DNA from 3 places in the Micromonospora sp. NPDC049301 genome. Region 3 is predicted to be linked to each of the others. Evidence: riboswitches for the same ligand, from Rfam matches in the RefSeq annotation. Region 3 holds a riboswitch; each other region holds the start of a gene.
The links. A riboswitch is a leader RNA that binds a small molecule or an ion and turns the genes downstream of it on or off. The one in region 3 is predicted to bind cyclic di-AMP.

Region 1: it holds a riboswitch for cyclic di-AMP, as region 3 does, so the genes downstream of both, AB0K07_RS03680 (hypothetical protein) here and AB0K07_RS08765 (C39 family peptidase) in region 3, are expected to answer to the same signal.
Region 2: it holds a riboswitch for cyclic di-AMP, as region 3 does, so the genes downstream of both, AB0K07_RS28965 (transglycosylase family protein) here and AB0K07_RS08765 (C39 family peptidase) in region 3, are expected to answer to the same signal.

What each region holds. Positions count from the first base shown of each region.
Region 1 is NZ_JBFAQO010000001.1:772,824-780,427, reverse strand. It holds gene AB0K07_RS03705 (hypothetical protein) at 1-670, opposite strand, end outside; gene AB0K07_RS03700 (copper ion binding protein) at 685-894, opposite strand; gene AB0K07_RS03695 (metal-sensitive transcriptional regulator) at 1,047-1,343, shown strand; gene AB0K07_RS03690 (heavy metal translocating P-type ATPase) at 1,374-3,335, opposite strand; gene AB0K07_RS03685 (YibE/F family protein) at 3,788-5,164, shown strand; cyclic di-AMP (ydaO/yuaA leader) riboswitch at 5,331-5,461, shown strand; gene AB0K07_RS03680 (hypothetical protein) at 5,466-6,485, shown strand; gene AB0K07_RS03675 (carbonic anhydrase) at 6,544-7,257, opposite strand; gene AB0K07_RS03670 (helix-turn-helix domain-containing protein) at 7,459-7,604, shown strand, end outside.
Region 2 is NZ_JBFAQO010000015.1:34,780-42,383, reverse strand. It holds gene AB0K07_RS28980 (GNAT family N-acetyltransferase) at 1-61, shown strand, start outside; gene dinB (DNA polymerase IV) at 114-1,301, shown strand; gene AB0K07_RS28970 (hypothetical protein) at 1,414-1,761, shown strand; gene AB0K07_RS28965 (transglycosylase family protein) at 1,836-2,492, opposite strand; cyclic di-AMP (ydaO/yuaA leader) riboswitch at 2,493-2,665, opposite strand; gene htpG (molecular chaperone HtpG) at 2,923-4,839, opposite strand; gene AB0K07_RS28955 (SDR family oxidoreductase) at 5,001-5,699, shown strand; gene AB0K07_RS28950 (hypothetical protein) at 5,794-6,300, opposite strand; gene AB0K07_RS28945 (M28 family peptidase) at 6,433-7,604, opposite strand, start outside.
Region 3 is NZ_JBFAQO010000002.1:559,018-566,621, reverse strand. It holds gene AB0K07_RS08785 (ABC transporter ATP-binding protein) at 1-795, shown strand, start outside; gene AB0K07_RS08780 (bifunctional cytidylyltransferase/SDR family oxidoreductase) at 941-2,458, shown strand; gene AB0K07_RS08775 (CDP-glycerol glycerophosphotransferase family protein) at 2,501-4,171, shown strand; gene AB0K07_RS08770 (alpha/beta fold hydrolase) at 4,168-4,914, opposite strand; gene AB0K07_RS08765 (C39 family peptidase) at 5,173-6,009, opposite strand; cyclic di-AMP (ydaO/yuaA leader) riboswitch at 6,249-6,390, opposite strand; gene AB0K07_RS08760 (hypothetical protein) at 6,666-7,436, opposite strand; gene AB0K07_RS08755 (hypothetical protein) at 7,562-7,604, opposite strand, start outside.

The DNA of each region.
Region 1 (7,604 bases), on a different contig from region 3:
CGCCCAGGTAGGGCTCCAGATCGGTGACCGGCTGGCCGTCCCGGCTGACGGTCAGCGTGAGCGGCGAGGTGCGGCCGGGCTCCAGCGTGCCGTCCAGGGTCACCGTGTAGCCGTCGACCGTGGTGCTGCTCGACGGTGCGGGCAGCGGCCGTTCGGTCAGCGCTCCGGGGACGGTCACGTCCATACCGAGGGTCAGCGGTTCGCCCCCGGTCGGGGCGAAGTCGGCGAACGCCCGCCACTGGCCGGGCCCGGCCAGCGGGGTGGCGACCCGCCAGGTGCCGTCCGGTGCCAGGTCGGGGTGCACGTGCCGGAAACCGGAGAGGTCCCGCCGGGCGACGATGAGGTGCATCCGCTTGTCGTGCGCCACGTCGAACCGGGTCACCGGCCGCCCGTCGGGGCCGCCGATCCGGAAGGCGAACTCGCCGGCCGGGGCGGCGACCGGTTCGAGGGTGTAGCCGCGGTCGGAGACGAGCAGGCCGCCGGGGAGCCGGTCGGCGTCCTCGTCGTGCGCTCCGTGGCCCACCGGACCCGACTGGTGGGCGGCGCCGCCGTCGTGCGAGCTCTCCGCGACCGGGGCGGCGGGACCGGCCACCTGGCCGATCCCGTACGCCGCGCCGAAGACCGCCGCGAGGCCGAGGGCGAATCCGCCCAGTCTGGTCACCGTGTTCACGCCGAGCCTTTCGATCAGGCGTCGACGAGGTCGTAGCCGGCCTCGTCGACGGCGGCCCGGACGACCGCCACGTCCAGCGGCTGGTCGCTGCTGACCGTGACCTGGCCGGTGGACAGGTCGACCTGCACGTCACGTACACCCGCGATGGCGCCGACCTCGGCGCTGACCGAGCTGACGCAGTGCCCGCAGGTCATGCCCTGCACCTGGTACGTCGTGTTGACCATCGAACCGTCTCCCTTCGTGACCTCCGAGCCTATACCCCCCAGGGGTAAATCGGAGGCGGACCTCTGCCCTTGTCCTGTACGGGTACCCGGTGGGGGTATCCGACAGGAAGGGACGTTACCATACCCCCTAGGGGTACGCTATCCTGGTCGGCATGACCGCACCCACTCCGATCCGCGGATACACCGCCAGCAAGGATCAGCTGCTCGCGCGGCTCCGCCGCGTGGAGGGGCAGGTCCGGGGCATCGAGAAGATGGTCGACGAGGACCGCTACTGCATCGACGTGCTGACCCAAATCTCGGCGATCCAGGCCGCGCTGGACAAGGTCGCGCTGGGGCTGCTCGACGGGCACGCCCGGCACTGCATGCACGAGGGCGCGGCCGAGGGCCGGGCCGACGAGATGGCCACCGAGATGATGGCGGCGGTCGGCCGGCTGATGAAGCGCGGCTGAGACCCTCGCCCGGCCCGACCGGGCGGGCCGTCAGTCGGCCTCCGGACCGAGGCGCACCCCGCGCAGCAGTTGGGCGTTGAGCGCCACCACGATGGTGGACGCGGACATCAGCACCGCGGCCAGGGCCGGGCTCAACGCCACCCCGGCCCACGCCAGCACCCCGGCCGCCAGCGGCAGCGCCACCACGTTGTAGCCCGCCGCCCAGGCCAGGTTCTGCCGCATCTTCCGGTACGACGCCCGGGAGAGCCGGACCACGGCGCCGACCCCGCGCGGGTCCGAGGACGCCAGCACCACCCCGGCGGACTCGATCGCCACATCGGTGCCCGCGCCGATCGCGATGCCGACGTCGGCGCGCGCCAACGCCGGCGCGTCGTTCACCCCGTCACCGACCATCGCCACGGTCAACCCCCGCCGCTGAAGCTCGGCCACCCGGCTGTCCTTCTCCGCCGGCAGCACCTCGGCGAAGACCTCGTCGACGCCCTGCCGGAAGCCGAGTTCGGCGGCGACCGCCTCGGCCACCGGGCGGGCGTCACCGGTGATCATGGCGATGGTGCGGACGCCCTCGGCGCGCAGCTCGACGATGGCCTCCCGGGCCTCCGGACGCACCTCGTCGGTCAGTGCGAACGCGCCGAGCACGGTGTCCGGCAGCCGCACCAGGTGCAGCACCGCGGCGCCCCGAGCCGACCACCGCCCGATCGCCGCCTCCAGCTCGCCCGGCAGCGACAGGCTCAGCTCCCGCAGCAGCGCCGGGCCGCCCACCGCGTACGGCGTACCGTCGACGGTGGCCTGCACGCCGCGGCCCGGCAGCGACCGGAACCCGGCGGCCGGGGCCGGGCCGGTGCTCCCGGCTGCCGCCACGATCGCCCGAGCCAGCGGATGCTCGCTGTCCGACTCCACGCCGGCCGCGATCCGCAGCACCTCGTCCCGCCCGACGCCGGACGCCGTCACCAGGTCGGTGACCGCGTGCTCGCCCCGGGTCAGGGTGCCGGTCTTGTCGAACAGCACCGCGTCGACGGTCCGCATCCGCTCCAGCGCCAACCGGTCCTTGACCAGGATCCCGGATCGCGCGGCCAGCGCGGTGGAGAGCGCGACGACCAGCGGAATGGCCAGTCCGAGCGCGTGCGGGCAGGCGATCACCAGGACGGTGACCGCGCGGACCACCGCCTCGTCGGGCTGGCCGACCACGGTCCAGACCAGCACGGTCAGCACGGCCGTGCCGGCGGCCAGGTAGAACAGCGCTGCGGCGAACCGGTCCGCCAGCAGCTGGGCCCGCCCGCCGGAGCGCTGCGCCTGCGCGACCATCCGTTGGATGCCGGCGAGCGCGGTCTGCTCACCCAGCGCCTCGACGCGGACGCGGATCGCCGAGTCGGTGGCGACCGTGCCGGCCACCACCCGCTCCCCTGTCGAGCGGGCGACCGGGCGCGACTCCCCCGTGATCATCGACTCGTCCAGCTCGGCCCCACCGTCGACGATCCGGCCGTCCGCCGGAACCCGGCCACCCGGTCGGACCAGCACCGTGTCGCCGACCCGCAGCTCGGCCACCGGCACCGACTCGACACCCCCGTCCGCCGCCACCCGCTCCGCATCGTCGGGCAGCAACGCGGCCAGCGCCGCGAGCGCACCCCGGGCCTGACCGATGGCCTTCATCTCCTGCCAGTGCCCCAGCAGCATGATGGTGACCAGCGCGGCCAGCTCCCACCAGAAGTCCAGGTCGAAGGCGCCCACGCTGGCGGCCAGTGACGCCGCGTACGCGACGGTGATGGCCATCGCGACCAGCAGCATCATGCCCGGCGCCCGGTCGCGGACCTCGCGGACCGCACCGACCAGGAACGGCCAGCCGCCCCACCAGAACACCACCGAGCCGAGCACCGGCCCGACCCAGGATCGACCCGGGACGTCCGGCCCGGGGCCGAGCCGGTCCAGCACCAGGTGGCTGGTCAGCACCACCGGCACGGTGAGCACCAGGCAGACCCAGAACCGGCGACGGAACATCGCCGGGTCGTGCCCGGCGTGCTTGTCGTGCCCGCCGCGCTGCCCAGACCCGCCGTCGGCGTGTCGCTGATGGCCGTCGGGCCCGGCGTGTCGCTGGTCGCCGCCGGCGCGGTCGGGGTCGTGCGGTGACGGTGCGGGCATGACTCCAACATGCCGGTCCGGAAACGCCCACACGGGCGGTTCGACCACCCGACACTCCGTCACGACCTGCATCCCCCGGTCGGGCTGGTTAGCATTTCCGACGATGGCCCTCCGGATCCCGCTGCGCAGCCGGGCAGAGGTGCCGCCACGCCGTGGCGTCGCCTCCCGCCGCACGGGCTGGTCTCTCACCGTCCGTGATCACGCAGTCGCCATCCAGCGATCCGGCACGCTCGTCGCCGCATTCCCGCGGCGGCGGTGAACCGACAGGCCCGCCGGCACGTACCTCGCACCGGATCGTTGGGAGTCTCGCATTGGGTTCCGACCACAGCCGTTCCGCTCCGTCCGCCCCGCCCCGGGTGCGACGGATCCTCATCGCGACCGTGGTGCCTCTCTTCGTCGTGACCGTGCTCGCCGCGGTGGTGCTCTGGCCGCGTGACGGGTCACCGCAGACCGACGGCGGCGCGAACGTGCCGCGCCACCACGGCACGGTGACCCGGGTGGTGACCGAGCCGTGCCCACCGGCGGCGCCGAGCCCCGAGGGCACACCGAGCGCCGGGGACGGGCCGTGCGGCACGGTGGACGTCCGAATGAACGACGGGCCGGCCTCCGGCCAGCAGGTCCAGACGCCGGTGCCCGCCGGCCCCGGTGCACCCCGCGTCGAGGTCGGCGACGAGGTCATCCTGGTCCAGCTGACCGATCCGACCGATCCCGCCGCCAGCAGCTGGAACATCGCCGAACACCAGCGCGCCGCACCGCTGCTGTGGCTGGCGGTGATCTTCGCGGCCGCGATCGTCGCGTTCGGCCGTTGGCGGGGCCTGGCCGCCCTGGCCGGGTTGGCCGCCAGCTTCGCCATCCTGCTCACCTTCGTGCTGCCCGGCATCGGGGCGGGCCGGTCCCCGCTGCTGGTGGCGGTGGTCGGCGCCGCGCTGATCATGTTCGTGGTGCTCTACCTGACGCACGGGGTCACCGCGCAGACCTCGGTGGCGGTGCTCGGCACCCTCGGCAGCCTGGTGCTCACCGGCGTGCTCGCCACCATCGCCACCGCCGCCACCCACCTCACGGGCTTCGGCAGCGAGGACGCCACCACCCTGTCGATGTTCCAGGCCGACGTGGACCTGCACGGCCTGCTGCTCGCCGGGATCATCATCGGCTCGCTCGGTGTGCTCGACGACGTGACGGTCACCCAGGCGGCCACCGTGACCGAGCTGGCCAACGCCAACCCCGGGCTGAGCCGGCTGCAGCTCTACCGGGCGGCGACCCGGGTCGGCCGGGCGCACATCGCCTCCACCGTCAACACCATCGTGCTGGCGTACGCGGGCGCCTCGTTGCCGCTGCTGCTCCTGCTCACCGCCGACTCGCGGCCGATCGGGCAGATCCTGACCAGCGAGTTCCTCGCGCAGGAGATCGTCCGCAGCGCGGTGGCGACGCTCGGTCTGATCGCCGCCGTACCGCTGACCACCGGGCTGGCCGCGATGGTGACCGCAGCCGGCCGGCAGGGCCCCGCGCACGCCGAGGACGCGCCCGCCCCGCGACCCCAGCCCGACCGGGCCGAGGCACTGGCCGCCCTGATTTCCCCGCGCACGGATCGACACGACCCCACATCGCCCGACCCGGCGCGGACCACCCCCTCGTCCACCGCCACCGACCGGTGGCCAGAGCCGAACAGGAGCACGGATACGGCATGGTGACACTCCTCAGCGTGACCAGGTGGGGCGTCCGCCCTGAGAACCACGTCACTGGTCACTCAGCGCCATGGCGAAATGACACTTTTAGTCGGCATCCGGGCGTAGCTCAGCCGGTGGACTCTCGGGTAACCTCGCTGCCGGTTACCGCCGAAGGCGCGAAGCAGCGTCTGCGGTACCACCGCCCAATCGCCAACCGGCGAGCCGGGAACCCAGGTACGTGGGGTGAATCCGCGACAGCGGTAGGGGCCACTTCCGCCCCGAACCCGTCAGCTAACCCGGTCGGCGGTCGACGGAAGGGAACATTGTGACGGCACCCCTACGCCGCTGGTTGACACCCGTGGTGGCCGTGATCGCCGCACTGACCGTGCTCGCCGGACCCCTCCCGGCACAGGCCGCCCCGACGACCCCCACACCGTCCGGGCACGAGGAGGACGGCGAGCCCAAGCTGCTCAACGACGTCATCGAGAAGACCAACCGCGACTACTCCGCCGCCAAGTCCAGGCTGGACAAGTCCAAGAAGAAGCAGCTGCAGCTGGCGCTGGAGGTCGACCGGGCCAAGGCCGACCTGGACGCACTCGCCCCACAGGTCGGGCAGATCGCCGCCCAGTCGTACCGCACCGGCCGGATCGGCCCGATGGCGATGCTGCTGGAGAGTGACGCCCCCGACTCGTTCGTCCAGCGCGCCGCCGCGCTCGACGAGATGAACATGGTCAACGAGAAGAAGCTCGCCGAGGTCAACGCGGTGAAGGCTCGCGCCGAGCAGGCCAAGCTTGCCCTCGACGCGGAGGTCCGCGAGCAGCAGAAGCAGACCGCCCTGATGGCGAAGGAGAAGCGCGACGCGGACAAGGCGCTCGCGCTGGTCGGTGGGAAGGGCTTCACCGGTGGGCTGGTGTCGGCCACCTCGCCGGTCGCCCGGCTCGGCCCCGGACGGACCGCCGACGGTGACTGGAAGTCCGAGTCGTGCAGTGAGGATGACCCGACCACCTCGGGCTGCGTCACCCCGCGCACCCTGCACGCGTACAAGGAGGTCAAGCGAGCCGGCTTCAACCGGTTCGTCGGCTGCTACCGCTCCGGCGGCCCGTGGGAGCACCCGAAGGGCCGCGCCTGTGACTGGTCGTTGCAGAAGAGCGGCTTCAGCCCGTGGCACAACGAGGACACCCGGACGTACGGCAACAACGTCGCCGCGTTCCTCATCCGCAACGCCGACCGGCTCGGCATCTACTACGTGATCTGGAACCGGCAGATCTGGTTCCCGGCGACCGGCTGGAAGTCGTACAGCGGGCCGTCGAACCACACCGACCACGTGCACATGTCGCTGCTCTGACCTGCGTGCTCCGCGTCGAGGGCCGTTCCGCGTCAGGCGGGACGGCCCTCGCCGTGTGTCAGGTGGCGGGCGCGACCGGGATGCTGGCGCCGGCCGCGCCGGCGACCGTCGCGGCCGGCACGGCGGCCACCGGACGCACGGCTCCGGCGGCGAGCCGGTACGACACCCCCACCACCGCGCACCGCCCCTGCGCCACCGCAGCGGCCAGCACGGGAGACTGTCCGAGCAGCGTCTCGACGGTCTGTGCGATGTGGATGTCGACGATGCCGTCGATGTCGTCGACCCCCTCGGCCTCGGCACGGCGCAGGCTCGGCAGCACGGCGTCGACGACGGCGCGGAGGTGCCCCAGGGGCTGGGCGCCGGTGGTGACCGCCTCGCGGGTCGCCTGCACCGCGCCGCACGAGTCGTGACCGAGCACCACCACCAGCGGGGTGCCCAGCACGGTCACCGCGTACTCCACGCTGCCCAGCACCTCGGGGCCTGCGGTGTGCCCGGCGGTGCGGACCACGAACAGGTCACCCAGCCCACGGTCGAAGATGATCTCAGCGGCCAACCGGGAGTCGGAGCAGCCGACGATCACCGCGAACGGGTGCTGCCCGTCCGCCACCGCGGCCCGGTGCCCGGCATCCTGGTTGGGGTGGCGCGGGGCGCCGCTGACGAAGCGGCGGTTGCCGGCAGCCAGTTCGGCGTACGCCTGGGCCGGATCGGCCGGCACCGGGTCCGTGGTCCGCTGCGGACCCGGCTGCCCGCCGGGTGTACCGGGATTGCTCATCCCGCACCTCGTCTCCACGCTTTTGACCTGCTCAACCGGCTCTTCACGGGGGCCGGCGACGAGCGCTGGCTCGGGCTCCACGGTCACACGCACCACAAGATGCGTCAAGATATGCGTGATATAGATTTCATACGTTGGCCCCGGGCGGTCATCGGGCGGAGCCCCGAGGGCAGGGTCGACAACGGGAGAGGCGGTCCCACGATGGCGAGCACGGCGACGGCGGCTGGCGGTACCGGCGGCCGGAACTGGACGTTCCTCACCAACCACGGGCATGTCCTGCTGGCCATCGCCCGCGACCCCACCGCGCGCCTGCGCGACGTGGCGGCCGAGGTCGGCGTGACCGAGCG
Region 2 (7,604 bases), on a different contig from region 3:
CAACACCGTGTCGCTGCGCCACTACGCCCTGCGGCCCGACGCCGCACCGCCGGGGCAATAGGCGTTCGCCCAGGTCACTGTGGTGATCGCACGCTCCATGCGAACATATGTACGTGTCGCCCGGGGCCAGCATCCTGCACGCCGACCTGGACGCCTTCTACGCGTCGGTCGAGCAGCGCGACGATCCACGCCTGCGGGGGCGGCCGGTGATCGTCGGCGGCGGCGTGGTGCTCGCGGCCAGCTACGAGGCGAAGGCGCGGGGCGTCCGCAGCGCGATGGGCGGCCAGCAGGCGCGCCGGCTCTGCCCGGACGCGATCGTGGTGCCGCCCCGGATGTCGGCGTACACGGCGGCCAGCCGGGCGGTGTTCGAGATCTTCCGGCAGACCACCCCGCTGGTCGAGGGCCTCTCCATCGACGAGGCGTTCCTGGACGTCGGTGGCCTGCGCCGGCTGGCCGGGCCGCCGGCCGACATCGCCGAGCGGCTGCGCCGGGAGGTGTGGGATCGGGTCCGCCTGCCGATCACCGTGGGCGTGGCCCGGACGAAGTTCCTGGCGAAGGTCGCCAGCGGGGTGGCGAAGCCGGACGGGCTGCTCGTCGTCGCGCCCGACGCCGAGCTGGCGTTTCTGCACCCGCTGCCGGTGGAACGGCTCTGGGGCGTCGGCCCGGTCACCGCCGCGAAGCTGCGGGAACGCCGGATCCGTACGGTCGGCGAGGTGGCCCGGCTCGGCGAGGCGGCGTTGGTGTCGCTGCTCGGCGCCGGCGCGGGCCGGCACCTGCACGCCCTCGCGCACAACCGCGACCCCCGGGCGGTGCAGGTCGGCCGCCGGCGCGGCTCGATGGGCGCGCAGCACGCGCTGAGCCGCACGCCGCACGCGCCGGCGGAGCTGGACGCCGTCCTGGCCGGCCTGGTCGACCGGGTGACCCGGCGGATGCGGGCGGCCGGGCGGTCCGGGCGCACGGTGATGCTGCGGCTGCGCTTCGGCGACTACACCCGGGCCACCCGCTCGCACACCGTCCGCAAGGCGACCGCGGACACCACGCCGCTGCTCGCCGCCGCGCGGGCGCTGCTGCGGGCCGCCCTGCCCGAGATCGACCGGCGGGGCGTCACGCTGATCGGCGTCTCGGTCGGCAACCTGGACGACAACCCGGTGCAGCCGGAGCTGCCGTTCCACCACGATCCGGGTGCCGAGCTGGACGCCGCGGTGGACGCGGTCCGTGACCGGTTCGGATCGGCGGCGCTGACCCGGGCGGTGCTGCTCGGCCGTGATCCGGGCGTCGAGATGCCGCTGCTGCCGGACTGACCGGCACCGGATGGTCTCCGGCCCGGCTGCGCCGGACATCACAACGGGTGCGGGTTTAGCGACCGCCTGAGCGGTCACGTAGTGACGATCAGCCTTACCAGGGGGGACCACCATGTCCGACGACACCAGCAACCGTCCGAGCCGGCGCGAGCAGCGTCCCGGCGACGTGACCGACCCGCTGCTCTGGCAGCTCGCGATCGACGTGCTCAGCGCCCATGAGCCCGACGAGGACGGCGCCTGCACCAACCTGCTCTGCGCCGGCCAGCCGTGGCCGTGCGCGGCCCGCACCTCCGCTGAACAGTCGCTCCGACTGGCCCGTGGTGCGGCCGGCACACCGTCCACAGTCGCGTCAGAGCGGGACGAGGGCGCCACCACACCTGCTGACCGGCCCGCTGAGGGCGTTCCGGCCGCGCGCCGGGCCTGGTCGGCGCTTCCGGAGGCTGCCGCGTCGGCCGCCTGACGCCCGCCCCTTTCCCGACACGTCCGCGGGCGCCCGACCGGAATCCGGTCGAGCGCCCGCGCGTCGTGCGTGCGTCAGAGGGCGAGCCGCTGACCCGGGAAGATCAGACCGGGGTCCGCGCCGACCAGCTGCCGGTTGCGCTCGTACAGGGCCTGCCAACCGCCGCCGACCTGGTGCGCCTGGGCGATCTTCGACAGGGTGTCACCCGGCTTGACCAGGTACGTCCTGCCGTCCGTCGCGGGCGCGGTGCGCCGGTGGTTGCGGGTCGCCGGCTGCTCGCCGCGCGACGACCGCTCCCGCGGCTTGGCAGTCGAGTCGGACTTCGAGGTGGACGTCGACGAGGACTTCGCGGCGGAGCCGCCCGACGAGCCGCCCTTCCTGCCGCAGGTCGGCCAGGCGCCGATGCCCTGCCCGTCGAGCACCTTCTCGGCGATGGCGATCTGCTCGCCGCGGCTGGCCAGGTCGGCGCGGGCGGCGTACTTCTTGCCGCCGTAGCCGGCCCAGGTGCTCTGCGAGAACTGCAACCCGCCGTAGTAGCCGTTGCCGGTGTTGATGTGCCAGTTGCCGCTGGATTCGCACTGGGCGATCGCGTCCCAGTTGACCCCGGCCTGGGCCGGGGCGGCCGGGCCGAAGAGGGCGACGGCGCCGGTGATCGCGCCGACGGCCAGGGTGCCGACGGCGACGCGGCGGGTGGTGACCCGTCGATGACGGGGCGTGTAGTCAGGTGACATGTGTGCTTCCTCCACGCCGGCGAGGTGAGCTGTCGGGTTCGGGCCGAGGAGCCCGGCCGCGCGGTGGCGGCTTCACCCCGAGGTGACGTGCACCGAGGAACGTGTGGGTCCCCCGCTCCTGCCCGGGTGACTGGGTTCCGACGGCCGGGGGCAGGATTTGGCGTTGCCGGTCGCGGTGTCCGCATTGGCGAACCCGACCGACGTTAGGCACGGTCGGTGACGGTCGCCCACCTTTTATGAACTTCTTCACCGGGGCACGCGGGGCGGCTCACGCAGCGGTTGCGGGCGTCGGGAGACTGTGCACTGAGCACGATGGACCGTTTCCGATCGGGTCGGTTCCCGGGCGTCGTGGCGCTCGTCGACAGCGCGCGACGGCCCGGCCGGGCGGGGTCGGCTGAGCGGGCGGCCCGCCGGCCGGAGAAGCCGTCGACTACAGGGTGCGGGCCAGCCGGTCGGCGAGCGCCCGGGTGAACCGGGCCGGGTCGGCCAGCTCGCCGCCCTCGGCGAGCACCGCCAGGCCGTACAGCAGCTCGGCCGTCTCGGTCAGAGCCTCCGAGCCGGCGCTCCGCTCGTGGGCCTTGCGCAGCCCGGCAACCAGCGGGTGACCGGGATTGATCTCCAGGATGCGCTTGGTCGACGGGACCTCGTGCCCCATCGCCCGGTACATCTTCTCCAGGGTCGGGGTGAGGTCGTGCGCGTCGCCGACGACGCAGGCCGGCGAGGTGGTCAACCGCGACGACAGGCGCACCTCCCGGACGCTGTCGGCGAGGGTCGTGCCGAGCCAGTCGACCAGCGCGGCGAACTCCTGTCGCTGCTGCTCGCGCTCGGCCTCGGCCTGCTTCTTCTCCTCGTCGGTGTCGAGGTCGACCTCGCCCTTGGCGATCGAGCGCAGCGGGCGGCCGTCGTACGTGCCGACCCGCTCGACCCACACCTCGTCGACCGGGTCGGTGAGCAGCAGCACCTCGTGGCCCTTGGCCCGGAACGCCTCCAGGTGCGGGGAGTTCTCGATGGTGGCCCGCGAGTCGCCGGTGGCGTACCAGATGTCGCCCTGGCCGTCCTTCATCCGGGAGACGTAGCCGGCCAGGTCGGTGGGCTCGGCCGGGTCGTTGGTGGACGCGACCGACAGGATCTCCAGCAGGGTGTCCCGGTTGTCGGTGTCGTCGATCAACCCCTCCTTGACGACCGCGCCGAACTCGGTCCAGAAGGTGCGGTAGCGCTCGGGGTGATTGGCCTTCAGGTCCTTGACCGTGGCGAGGATCTTCTTCACCAGGCGGCGACGGACGATCTGGATCTGCCGGTCCTGCTGGAGGATCTCCCGGGAGATGTTCAGCGACAGGTCGTGCGCGTCGACGACGCCCTTGACGAAGCGCAGGTAGGTGGGGACCAGCGCTTCGCAGTCGTCCATGATGAACACGCGCTTGACGTAGAGCTGGACGCCACGGCGGCCCTGCGGGGAGAACATGTCCAGCGGGGCGTGGCTGGGCAGGAACAGCAGCGCCTCGTACTCGAAGGTGCCCTCGCCCTTCATGTGCACGACCTCGAGCGGGTCGGCCCAGTCGTGGCTGACGTGCTTGTAGAACTCGTGGTACTCGGTGGCGTCGACCTCGTCGCGGGGCCGGGCCCAGAGCGCCTTCATCGAGTTGAGCGTCTGCTCCTCGCTGGTGGCGTCCGCGCCATCGGCGCCGGGGCGCTCGACGCGCATCCGGATCGGCCAGGCGATGAAGTCGGAGTATCGCTTGACGATCTCCCGGATGGTCCACTCGGCGGTGTAGTCGTGCAGGTTGTCCTCGGTGTCGGCCGGCTTGAGGTGCAGGGTCACCGCGGTGCCCTGCGGTGCCTCGTCGACGGTCTCGATCGAGTACGTGCCCTCGCCGGTGGACTCCCAGCGGGTGCCGCCGCTTTCGCCGGCCTTACGGGTCAGCAGGGTGACCCTGTCGGCGACCATGAACGCGGCGTAGAAACCGACGCCGAACTGACCGATCAGGTCCTGCGAGGCACGGGCGTCGGCGGACTCGCGCAGCTGGCGCAGCAGCTCGGCGGTGCCCGACTTGGCGATCGTGCCGATCAGCCCGACGACCTCGTCGCGGGTCATGCCGATGCCGTTGTCCCGCACGGTCAGGGTGCGGGCGTCCCGGTCCACCTCGATGGCGACGTGCAGGTCGTCGGTGTCGGCGACGAGGTCCTTGTCGACCATTGTCGCCAGCCGCAGCTTGTCCAGCGCGTCGGACGCGTTCGAGATGAGTTCCCGCAGGAAGACGTCCTTGTTCGAATAGATCGAGTGGACCACCAGCTGGAGGAGCTGACGCGCCTCGGCCTGGAACTCCAACGTCTCGGCCCGGTTGCTCACACCGTCTCCCTTCTCGGCTTCTGCGGAGGTTCGCGAAAAGGATACGAGCCGTCACCGGCGGGGTTGTGGGCGCGTCCGGGTCGTATTCCCGATCCCGGCGTGCCGCCGCCGTGACATAGCTGACTTTGGCTAAGAGAAGTCAGGTCGATAACCTGGCTCCCATGAAGATCTCTGGAAGCACCGCTCTCGTCACCGGCGCCAACCGGGGCTTCGGCCGGCACCTCGCCGCCGAACTCCTCTCCCGGGGCGCCACCGTCTACGCCGGCGCCCGCAACCCCGACAGCGTCGACCTGCCCGGCGTGACGCCGGTGCGGCTCGACATCACCGACCCCGCCTCCATTGCCGCCGCCGCCAAGCTGGCCGGGGACGTGAACCTGCTGATCAACAACGCCGGCATCGACTCCGGAACCGACCTCCTCGACGGCGACCTGGACCTCGTCCGGCTGGAGCTGGAGACCCACTACCTCGGCACCCTGTCGATGGCCCGGGCGTTCGCGCCGGTCATCGCCGGCAACGGCGGCGGAACCATCCTCAACGTGCTCTCCGTGCTGTCCTGGGTCAACTTCCCGAAGAGCGGGGCGTACGGCGCCGCCAAGTCCGCCGAGTGGGCGATGACCAACGCGCTGCGCGCCCAGCTCGCCGACCGGGGCGTCCGGGTCGCCGGCCTGCACGTCGGCTACATGGACACCGACATGGCCGCCGGGGTCTCCGCCGCGAAGTCCGACCCGGCGCTGATCGCCCGGATCGGCGTGGACGGCGTCGAGGCCGACGCGTACGAGATCGTGGCCGACGACATCAGCCGGCAGGTGCAGGGCGGGCTGGCCGGCGGAGTGGCCGCGCTCTACCCGCAGCTGCCCTGACCCGCGGCCGGGGCCGCCGCCGATGGTCCGGCGGCGGCCCCGGCGCGGGTACGCGGTCAGCTCCGTCCGTGCACCCGCCTCGGCGTGCGGCAGGTCAGCAACCGCCACAGCTGTAGAAGAGGATGTCCCAGTGACTGCCCTCCTTGGTGTAGAGGTTGCCCGAGGGCGCCCGGTACTGGTAGCCGAAGCCGGCGATGTAGCCGACGTAGGTGTAGTTCGCGGAGATGTAGTTCTGGATGCAGGTGCTCAGCGCGATGTCGAGCTTGTAGCCGTTCCAGTGGCTGTACGTGCCGCCGGCATGCCCGACCTCGGTGCCGGCCGTGATGGTGACCGCGCACCCGCTGGCCCGCTTGAAGGTGATGATGCCGTCGATGGTGGCCTGCCGGACCCCGTCGAACGAGGTGCAGGTGGGGACGTTGCGGTCGCTGCAGTTGCCACTGGAGGTCCAGGAGATGTTGGCGGCGCGCAGCTGCGAGGTGGCGCTGGAGTGGCTGATGGCGAAGGCCGGGGCGGCGAGACCGAGTGCGGCGCCGACCGTGGCGAGGGTGGCCACCAGCAGCGTGAGCATGCGGCGGCGCAGGGTGGATCGGGTGGAAGACATGGCACTCCCGTTCGCGTGTGGGTGGGATTTTTGCGAACCAGGGGCCGGCCTTGAAGGATTTCTACCAGAGATAGACAGGTGTGACTAGTTGTCGGGTGGAGGCGATCGCCCGCCTCCACCCGACGAACCAGGTCAGCTCGCCTGGAGCGTCACGTCGTCGATCACGAAACTGGTCTGCAACGAGGAGTCCTCGGTGCCGGTGAACTTCAGCGTGACCGTCTGCCCGGCGTACGCGGCCATGGTGAACGTGCGCTGGGCGTAGCCGGCGGCCGCGTCGAGGTTCGAGTACGTCGCCAGCGTCGTCGAACCCACCTGCACGGTGAGCCGGTCGTACGCCGTGGAGGCGGTCGTCTCGGCGGTGTCGACGTGCAGCCAGAACGACAGGGTGTAGCTGGCACAGCCGGCCGGCACGGTCACCGACTGGGACAGGGTGTCGGTGTGGGTGCTGCCGTACCCGTCGAGCCACGCCTTGTACGACCCGGTCCGCGCCGGCTGGCTGCTGGAATTGGTGATCACGCCGGTGGACGCGGTCCACGGCGTGCTGCCGCTCTCGAAGCCACCGTTGCCGATCACCTGGCCACCGGCGCAGCCGCCGGTGCCGGTCACCGTGAGCGTGAGGCTGGCGCTGCGGGTGACCGAGCCGGTACCCGTGACCGTGACGGTGAAGGTGCCGGTCGCCGCGCCGGCCGAGGCGGTCAGCGTCATCGTGGCCGATCCTCCGGAGGTCACCGAGGACGGGCTGAAGGAGACGCTCACCCCGCTGGGCGCGCCGGAGGCGGAGAGGCTGACCGACTGCGCCGAGCCGGCGGTCGTGGCGGTGACGACCGTGGCCGTGGTGCTGGCACCCCGCGCGACGGTGCGCGAGGTGGGGTTGACGGCGACGGAGAAGTCGTTGGTCGGGGTGCCGCCGCCCACGGCGAGCTGCCACAGCGCGTACGCCACGCCGTCCGCGGCCCGGTTCAGCACGGTGGCGCTGATGTTGGCGGTGGTGTCGCAGGACCGGTGGTAGCACGGGTCGTAGGCGGAGTTCGCGGTGCCGCCCCACTTGGCCGCCTGCGCGCTGGTCTTGCGGGCGCTCGCCCCCGCGGCGTACCCCGAGGTGGGGATGCCGCCCTGCTGGAACGAGTAGTCGTCGGAACGGCCCTGACCCTCGACGTTCTCCTCCGGTTGGAGCCCCAGCGAGTCCCAGTACGCCTTCAGCGGCGCGGCCGTGGTGGAGGTGAGCCGGTTGATGAAGTAGCCACCGTTGGTCGATCCGACCATGTCGAAGTTGTAGTAGCCCTTGATGTAGCCGCGCTGGGTGG
Region 3 (7,604 bases):
GACGAGGCGACCGTCTCCCTGCCCGTGCTGACCGAGCGGGTCCCGACCGTGGTGGTCGACGACGCGCACATCATCTACCGGGTTCACAAGGGCGCCACCGGTGGCACCACCCCGGTGGCCGCGCTGCGCCGGCTGGTCAAGCGCACCTCCGCGCCGAACGTGCGGGAGGTGCACGCGGTGAAGGGGGTCTCGTTCACCGCGTACCGGGGCGAGGCGATCGGGCTGATCGGCAGCAACGGCTCCGGCAAGTCCACCCTGCTGCGGGCCATCGCCGGTCTGCTGCCGGTCAACCGGGGCGCGATCCACACCCAGGGGCAGCCCTCACTGCTGGGCGTGAACGCGGCCCTGCTCAACGACCTGTCGGGTGAGCGCAACGTCACTCTCGGCTGCCTGGCCATGGGGATGCATCCCGACGAGGTGGCCCAGCAGGCCGCGGGGATCATCGACTTCTCCGGGATCAACGAGCGGGGTGACTTCGCCAGCCTGCCGATGCGCACGTACTCCTCCGGCATGGCGGCCCGGCTGCGGTTCTCCATCGCCGCCGCCAAGAAGCACGACGTGCTGCTCATCGACGAGGCGCTCGCCACCGGCGACAAGGGCTTCCGCAAGCGCAGCGAGCAGCGGGTGCGGGAGCTGCGGGAGGGCGCCGGCACGGTGTTCCTGGTCAGCCACCAGCTCTCCTCGGTGCGCGACACCTGTGAACGGACCATCTGGCTGGAATCCGGCGTCCTGCGCATGGACGGGCCCACCAACGAGGTCATCCGGGCATACGAGGCGTACGCGAACAGCAAGTAGAGTGCCGGCGAACGTCCGGCATCGACACGGCGCCATGAACCGCGTCGCCCGCGTTGGGGCGACGCGGTTCCCGCGTTAAGGTTCATTCCGTCGCCGCTCGGGCGGAACCTTCCGTTAACGCATCCCTGAGAGTGAGGATCCGGCAATGACGCAGGACCAGACCACTGGCCCCGACGCCGCACCGGAGACCCCGGCACCGTGGCGGCCCTCGCGGACCGTGGCGGTGGTGCTGGCCGGCGGTACAGGGACCCGGCTGGGCCTCGGCATCCCGAAGCAGCTGCTGAAGATCGCCGGTAAGCCGATCATCGAGCACACCCTGGCGGTCTTCGAGGCCGCTCCGGAGATCGACGAGGTCATCGTGCTGATGGCCACCGGGCACGTCGAGGACGCCCGGCAGATCGTCGAGAAGGCCGGCCTGCGCAAGGTCACCAAGGTGATCGAGGGCGGCGACACCCGTAACGCGACCACCCGGATCGCGCTGGACGCGGTCGGCCCGGCCGACTGCAACATCCTCTTCCACGACGCGGTGCGCCCGCTGCTCAGCGGCCGGATCGTGCGCGAGTGCGTCAACGCCCTCTGGACCTACGCCGCCGTGGACGTGGCCATCCCGTCCGCCGACACGATCATCCAGGTGGACGAGAACGACTGCATCACCGACATCCCGGTGCGCTCCCGGCTGCGCCGCGGGCAGACCCCGCAGGCGTTCCGCTCCCCCACCATCCGCGAGGCGTACCGGATCGCCGAGGGTGACCCGGACTTCGCCGCCACCGACGACTGCGGCGTCGTGCTGCGCTACCTGCCGGGCACCCCGATCAAGGTGATCGACGGCTCGGACGAGAACATCAAGGTCACCCACCCGGTCGACGTGCACCTGGCGGACAAACTCTTCCAGCTCGCCGCCGCGCAGGCGCCCCGGCTGACCGACCACCGCAGCTACACCGAGGAGCTGACCGGCCGCACCATCGTGGTGTTCGGCGGCAGCTACGGCATCGGCCACGAGCTGACCGAGCTGGCCCGGCGCCTCGGCGCCCAGGTCTTCCCGTTCAGCCGCTCCACCACCGGCACGCACGTGGAGCGGGCCGAGGACGTCGAGGCCGCGCTGAAGACCGCCTTCGAGGCCACCGGCCGGATCGACCACGTGGTGGTCACCGCCGGGATCCTGGAGAAGGGCGCCCTCGCCGAGATGGACGAGGAGACGATGGACCGGCTGCTCCAGGTCAACTTCGTCGGCCCGGTGACCATCGCCCGGCAGTCCCTGCCGTACCTCCAGCAGACCAAGGGCCAGCTGCTGCTCTACACCTCCAGCTCCTACACCCGGGGGCGGGCCCGCTACGCGCTCTACTCGGCCACCAAGGCCGCGCTGGTCAACCTCACCCAGGCGCTGGCCGACGAGTGGGCCGACGTCGGCGTACGGGTCAACTGCATCAACCCGGAGCGCACCGCCACCCCGATGCGGACGCGGGCCTTCGGCGAGGAGCCGGAGCACACCCTGCTCGCCGCGGAGGCCGTCGCCCAGTCCTCGCTGGACGTGCTGATCTCCGACCTGACCGGCCAGGTGATCGACGTACGCCGGGCGCCCGGCGACGGGCCCTCCCCCACCGTGCCGGCCCAGGCCGGGCCGGACCGGGTCGGCTCCCCGGCCGCTGCGGCCTCCGCGAACTGACGCCGACGGCGGCGGAACCCGGACGGCGGCGAACGGAGCGACATGCGTGGTGATCTGGTCCAGAAGCTGGCCGCCCGGTGCCTGAGCACCGGCCTGGCTGTGCTGGCCTTCGTCGTGGTGGCGCTGACCGGCGCCACCGGATGGGGGCTGGCGCTGGCCGTCGCCGCGCTGGCCGCGGCGGCCGCCGAGCAGCGGATCCGGCCCGGCGCTGACCTCGTCGCCGAGACGGCGCTGATCGCCGCCGCCGTGCTGGTCGGCTACTCCCGGCGGCTGGACGACGGGCTCGACCCGGCGCTGGTCGCCACCGCGCTGGTCCTGCTGGGGCTGGTGCTGCTGGTGGGGCCGCTGCGGACCGCCGGCAACCTGGAGATCCGGGTGGCCAACCTGCCGGTGCGGTCCTGGACGCCGCTGATCGCCGACCAGCTCGGCACCGCCCTGCTCGGGCTGCTCGCCGCGGTGACCGTGGCCGCCGCGCTGGCCCTGCCCGCCGCCGTGGCGCTGGTCGCCAGCCTGCTGGTCGGCGTCGGGGCCGGGGTGGTCGCTCTGGACCTGGCCCGGCGCCGGTTCCGGCCGGGTGCCGGCGGCGGGGCGGTCGCCCGGGCGCTGCGCCGGCACCAGCCGGAGTTCCTGCTCTACTTCTCCGCGCCGCCCGGCTCGGAGTACCAGGTCACCATGTGGCTGCCGTACCTGGAGCGGATCGGCCGGCCGTTCATGGTCGTGCTGCGGGAGCCGGAGTTCCTGGCGCCGATCGCCGCCGCCACCAGCGCACCGGTGGTCTACTGCCCCACGCTGCGGGCGTTGGACGAGGCGCTGGTGCCGAGCCTGCGAGCGGCGTTCTACGTCAACCACGGTGCGAAGAACAGCCACTGCATCCGGTTCACCCAGCTCACCCACGTGCAGCTGCACCACGGCGACAGCGACAAGGCGCCCAGCGCCAACCCGGTGTCCGGGATCTTCGACCGGATCTTCGTGGCCGGCCCGGCGGCGATCGACCGGTACGCCCGAGCCGGGGTGCAGATCCCGGCGGAGAAGTTCGTGGTGGTGGGCCGGCCGCAGGTCGAGTCGATCGAGGTGCGCCCGGAGCCGGTACGCGGCCTGGCGTACCCGACCGTGCTCTACACCCCGACCTGGACCGGTCACCACGCCGACGCCGACTACTGCTCGCTGCCGGTCGCCGAGGAGCTGCTGCGGCGGCTGCTGGAGCGCGGCGCGACGGTGATCCTGCGCGCCCACCCGTACACCGCGCAGAACCCGGCCTCGGCCCGGCAGCTGGGCCGGTTGACCGAGCTGCTGGTCGCCGACCGGGCCCGCACCGGCCGGCAGCACGTCACCGGCGCGGCGGCCCGGGAGCTGAGCCTGACCGAGTGCGTCAACCGGTCCGACGCGCTGGTCTCCGACGTGTCCGGAGTGATCTCGGACTACCTCTACTCCGGCAAGCCGTACGCGGTCACCGACATGGGCGACGAGGGCGTGCGGTTCGTGGAGCACTTCCCCCTGGCCGGGGCGGGCTACGTGCTGCGCCGCGACATGTCGAACGTCGACGAGGTGCTGACCGGGCTGCTGGACACCGACCCGCTGGCCGAGTCGCGCTGGGCCACCCGGCGTCACTACCTGGGTGACTTCCCGGCCGAGTCGTACGCCGACGCGTTCCTGACCGCCGCCCGCCGGGAGCTGGCGCCGACGCAGGCGCTCGCCGCACCCACGCCGGTCTAGCGGTACGGGTCGAGCAGCGCCAGCACCGCCGCCGGGTCCTCCACGTGCGCGTTGTGCCCGAGACCGGGCAGCGTGGCGACCGGTACGCCGTACTCCTTGAGCTGCTCGTCGGTGACCATCGGGTCGTTTTCCCCGCGCGCCAGCACCACCGGCACGTCGGTCGCCGCCAACAGCGCGGCCAGGTCGGGCTCGCCGACGGCGAAGGCGGTGGGGTCCATGGCGAGGCGCCACCGGCCGTCGACCTGGCGCAGCCCGGCGTCCACGACCGCGTGGTCGGGTGGAACCAGGCCGGCCAGTCCGGAGACGCGCAGGTAGCGACGAGCCGCCTCGGTGCGGCTGGCGAACCAGCTCACCGGGCGGGCGGCGACCTCGGCGGCACGGGTCAGCTCCGCGGGTGACCAGAGCGCCTTGATGCCCAGCCCGACCACCGCGTCCACCGGGATCCCGGCGTCGCGGGCGGCCAGCGCCAGGCCGACCACCCCACCCAGCGAGTGCCCGAGCACGACGAGCCGGTCGTCGGGGGCGAGGGCCTGCGCGATCCGCTGGGCGAAGCCCGCAAAGGAGTACGACGGCAGCGGCGGCGCCCAACCGTGGCCGGCGAGATCCGGTGCCAGCCACCGCCCGGGCCAGCGCTGCTCAAGGTGCGGCGCCCAGGGCAACCACACGTCGCCGGTCGCCCCCATGCCGTGCAGCAGCAGCAAGACCGGCCTACGACCGGCGTGACCACCCGATTCATCCACCACGGCCGCAGTCTCCCACGGTTCACGGCCCGGTACGAGAGTCGTCATCCACGCCACGCCCGACGCAGGAAGGTCCACTGTAGAGTGCGCGACCTGGACCGGGAACGGGCAGCGTGCAACCGTCCAGCATCGACCACACGGTCAGCGGGACGAAGTCGAACCACCTCGCGCTGTACGGCTTCATCGGCTACTGACCGCACGAAAACGCCGCGGGCGCCGGCCCCTCGTGGGGAACGGCGCCCGCGGCGGGCTGCGCCCGGGTCAGGCGGAGTAGCCCCGAGTGGCGATCCAGTTCGCCAGGTCGATCGTGGTGATCCAGTACGCCGGGTCGGCGGCGTTCGCCGAGTCGGCGATCCGCACGGTCCGGCCGTTGTCCTTGTAGCCCACCACGGCGATGTAGTGCCCGCCGCCGTAGGAGTGCCAGCCACCATCGGTGTCGGTGGCGTCGCCGACGACGTTGGCCACCACCCCGCGGCCGGCGGTGATCGCCGCGACCACGTCGGCCTGGAGCCGGTCCATCTGGGCCGGGCTGGGCGTGCCGGCGAACATCCGGGTCCGGTACGGGGAGCCCTTCACCTCGGCGTTGAGCACCCGGGTGGTGTCCAGGGCCGAGTTGGTGCCCATCTCGGTGGTGCCCAGCTCGACGCCCAGCTCGTCCTGGGTGCGGTCGATGCCGGTGGCGCTGAGCGCGTTGCGGGTGGCTGCCGGTCCACAGTTGAAGTACGTGTTCTGCGCCTGGTAGTCGTAGTCGAGCACCTTGGTCGCGGGCGGCTTCGGCGGTGCCGGCTTACGGGTGAGATCGGGGTTGCTGCTCGCCTTGGCGGCGGGCGACGCGGCACTGGCCGTCGGGGCGGCGGTGCTCGGCGAGGCGCTGGCCGAGGGGGGCACGACGCGGGCCTCGCCGCGCGATGCGACGGTGTCGCTGCGCATCTCGGCGACCGTGGTCGCGGTGTGCTGACTGGCCGGGGCCTCGTCAGCGCCGGCGATCAGGGCGCCGGTGGTGGTCGCGAGCGCGAGGGCCGCGGCGGAGGCGGCGACGATCTGGTAAGGGCGCTCGGTGGCGAGACGACGGAGCTGACGCTTCAGGGTGTGCTTCATGGGGTTCTCCACGGATGGGGGGGGAGAGCGGCACACCGGGCCGGACCGTTATCCGGGCAGGCGCCAGCGCGCGGACCGTGGTCCGCGAATGGTGAACCGCTCAGGGGGCTGCCCGGCGTGGCCGGGCGGGAGAGGCGGTGACCCGGGGGGTCAGCTCACCCGACGGATGAGCGGGGGCACCGCGGCGCCGTGGAGGCGAAGGAACAACCGAGGGGTGGAGAGGTGCTGCACGAGGATGGAACTCCTTCCGACGCCGCCTACCGGGTTAGCTGACGGATTCGGGCGGGAAGATCGCCCTACCGCGGGCCGTGGCTCGCGGATTCACCCCGGACTTACTGATGGGTCCCCGGTTCGTTGATCACGATTGAGCGGGTCGGCGCGGCGTCGCCTCTTGCGATCGATTACCGCACCAGACGGGACGACACTACTGGTCGGTTCAAGCCCTGCCAAGCCAGGTTCACCTGCGTAAACCTGAAATCGCGCGGCAATTTCTGCGCGTATTGCCACTGACGTGACTCGATGGGACAACCGGTTACGGCGGCACTGGCGGGCGACAACCGGACAGGCCGTCGACAAAAGCACCGCATTCGTGGGAAAAATTCGGCCGATCGCGCCGAGCGCCCGATTTCCGGCAGATGTGACGGGGCTCACCCAAGTCAACCCACCCGGGCCGGACTCCACCGCGTCGCGGTCGCCGGACGGGACGTCGCCGTCACCGCACGGGGAGCCGGCACCGGGTTCGGCCGCAGCCGGGCCGCCGCCGCGTACGCCTCTGCCGCGAGGGCACGGGCCGACTCGGCGGACAGTTCCGCGTCGCGCCAGGCCGAGCGCTCCAAACCGGCGGCAGCCCGGTAGTCGGCCAGCCGCGCGTCCCGGACCGCCCGACTGAGCAGCACCTCCTGCTCGACCGGGTGCCGCCGGGGATCCCAGCCGTGCCGATGCGCGAACACCTCGCCGAGCTGCCGCATGGACAGCTCGCCGCGCCAGTGCGCCGCCATCGCCGTGCGGTGCAGGTAGCGCTCCCGGCCGGCGTACTCGGCGGGGGTGCGTGGGGTACGCGGGGTGGGCAGCGCCCCGGCGCCGGCGAACCGACGGGCGGCGGTGTCCGCCTCGTCGTACCGGGCCCACGCCTGCTCCACCTGCTCCTGAGCAACCAACCAGTCGGCGCGCCGTCGGCGGGCGGTCTGCGCGGCGCCCGCCGCGGCGACGGCCACCTCCTCGGCGTACCGGCGCAGGTCGGCGGCGTCGGCTCTGGCCGCCTCCCGGGCGGTGGGCGCCGCCGGGATCGGGTCGACCGCCGCCTGGTCCCGCTCCGGGCGGGCGACCAGCACGGCGAGCACGGTCAGCGCCAGCAGGAACAGAGCCGACCAGATGGCGGCGGCCTGGGGCACTTCGGTCAGGAACTGGTAGAAGACGACGGTCTCCATGGTCGGCACCTCGGGAAGAGAGCTGTGCGATGGGGGCCGACGGTCGCGGCGGGGCCACGGGTCGGCGGTGCGGGGAGCTGACGGGTCGACAGGCGCGGGTGGGCGGGACGCTCGTCCCGGTGGGCTCAGCGCCCGGGTGGGGCCCGGGGAGCCTGGCTGGCGCGGCCG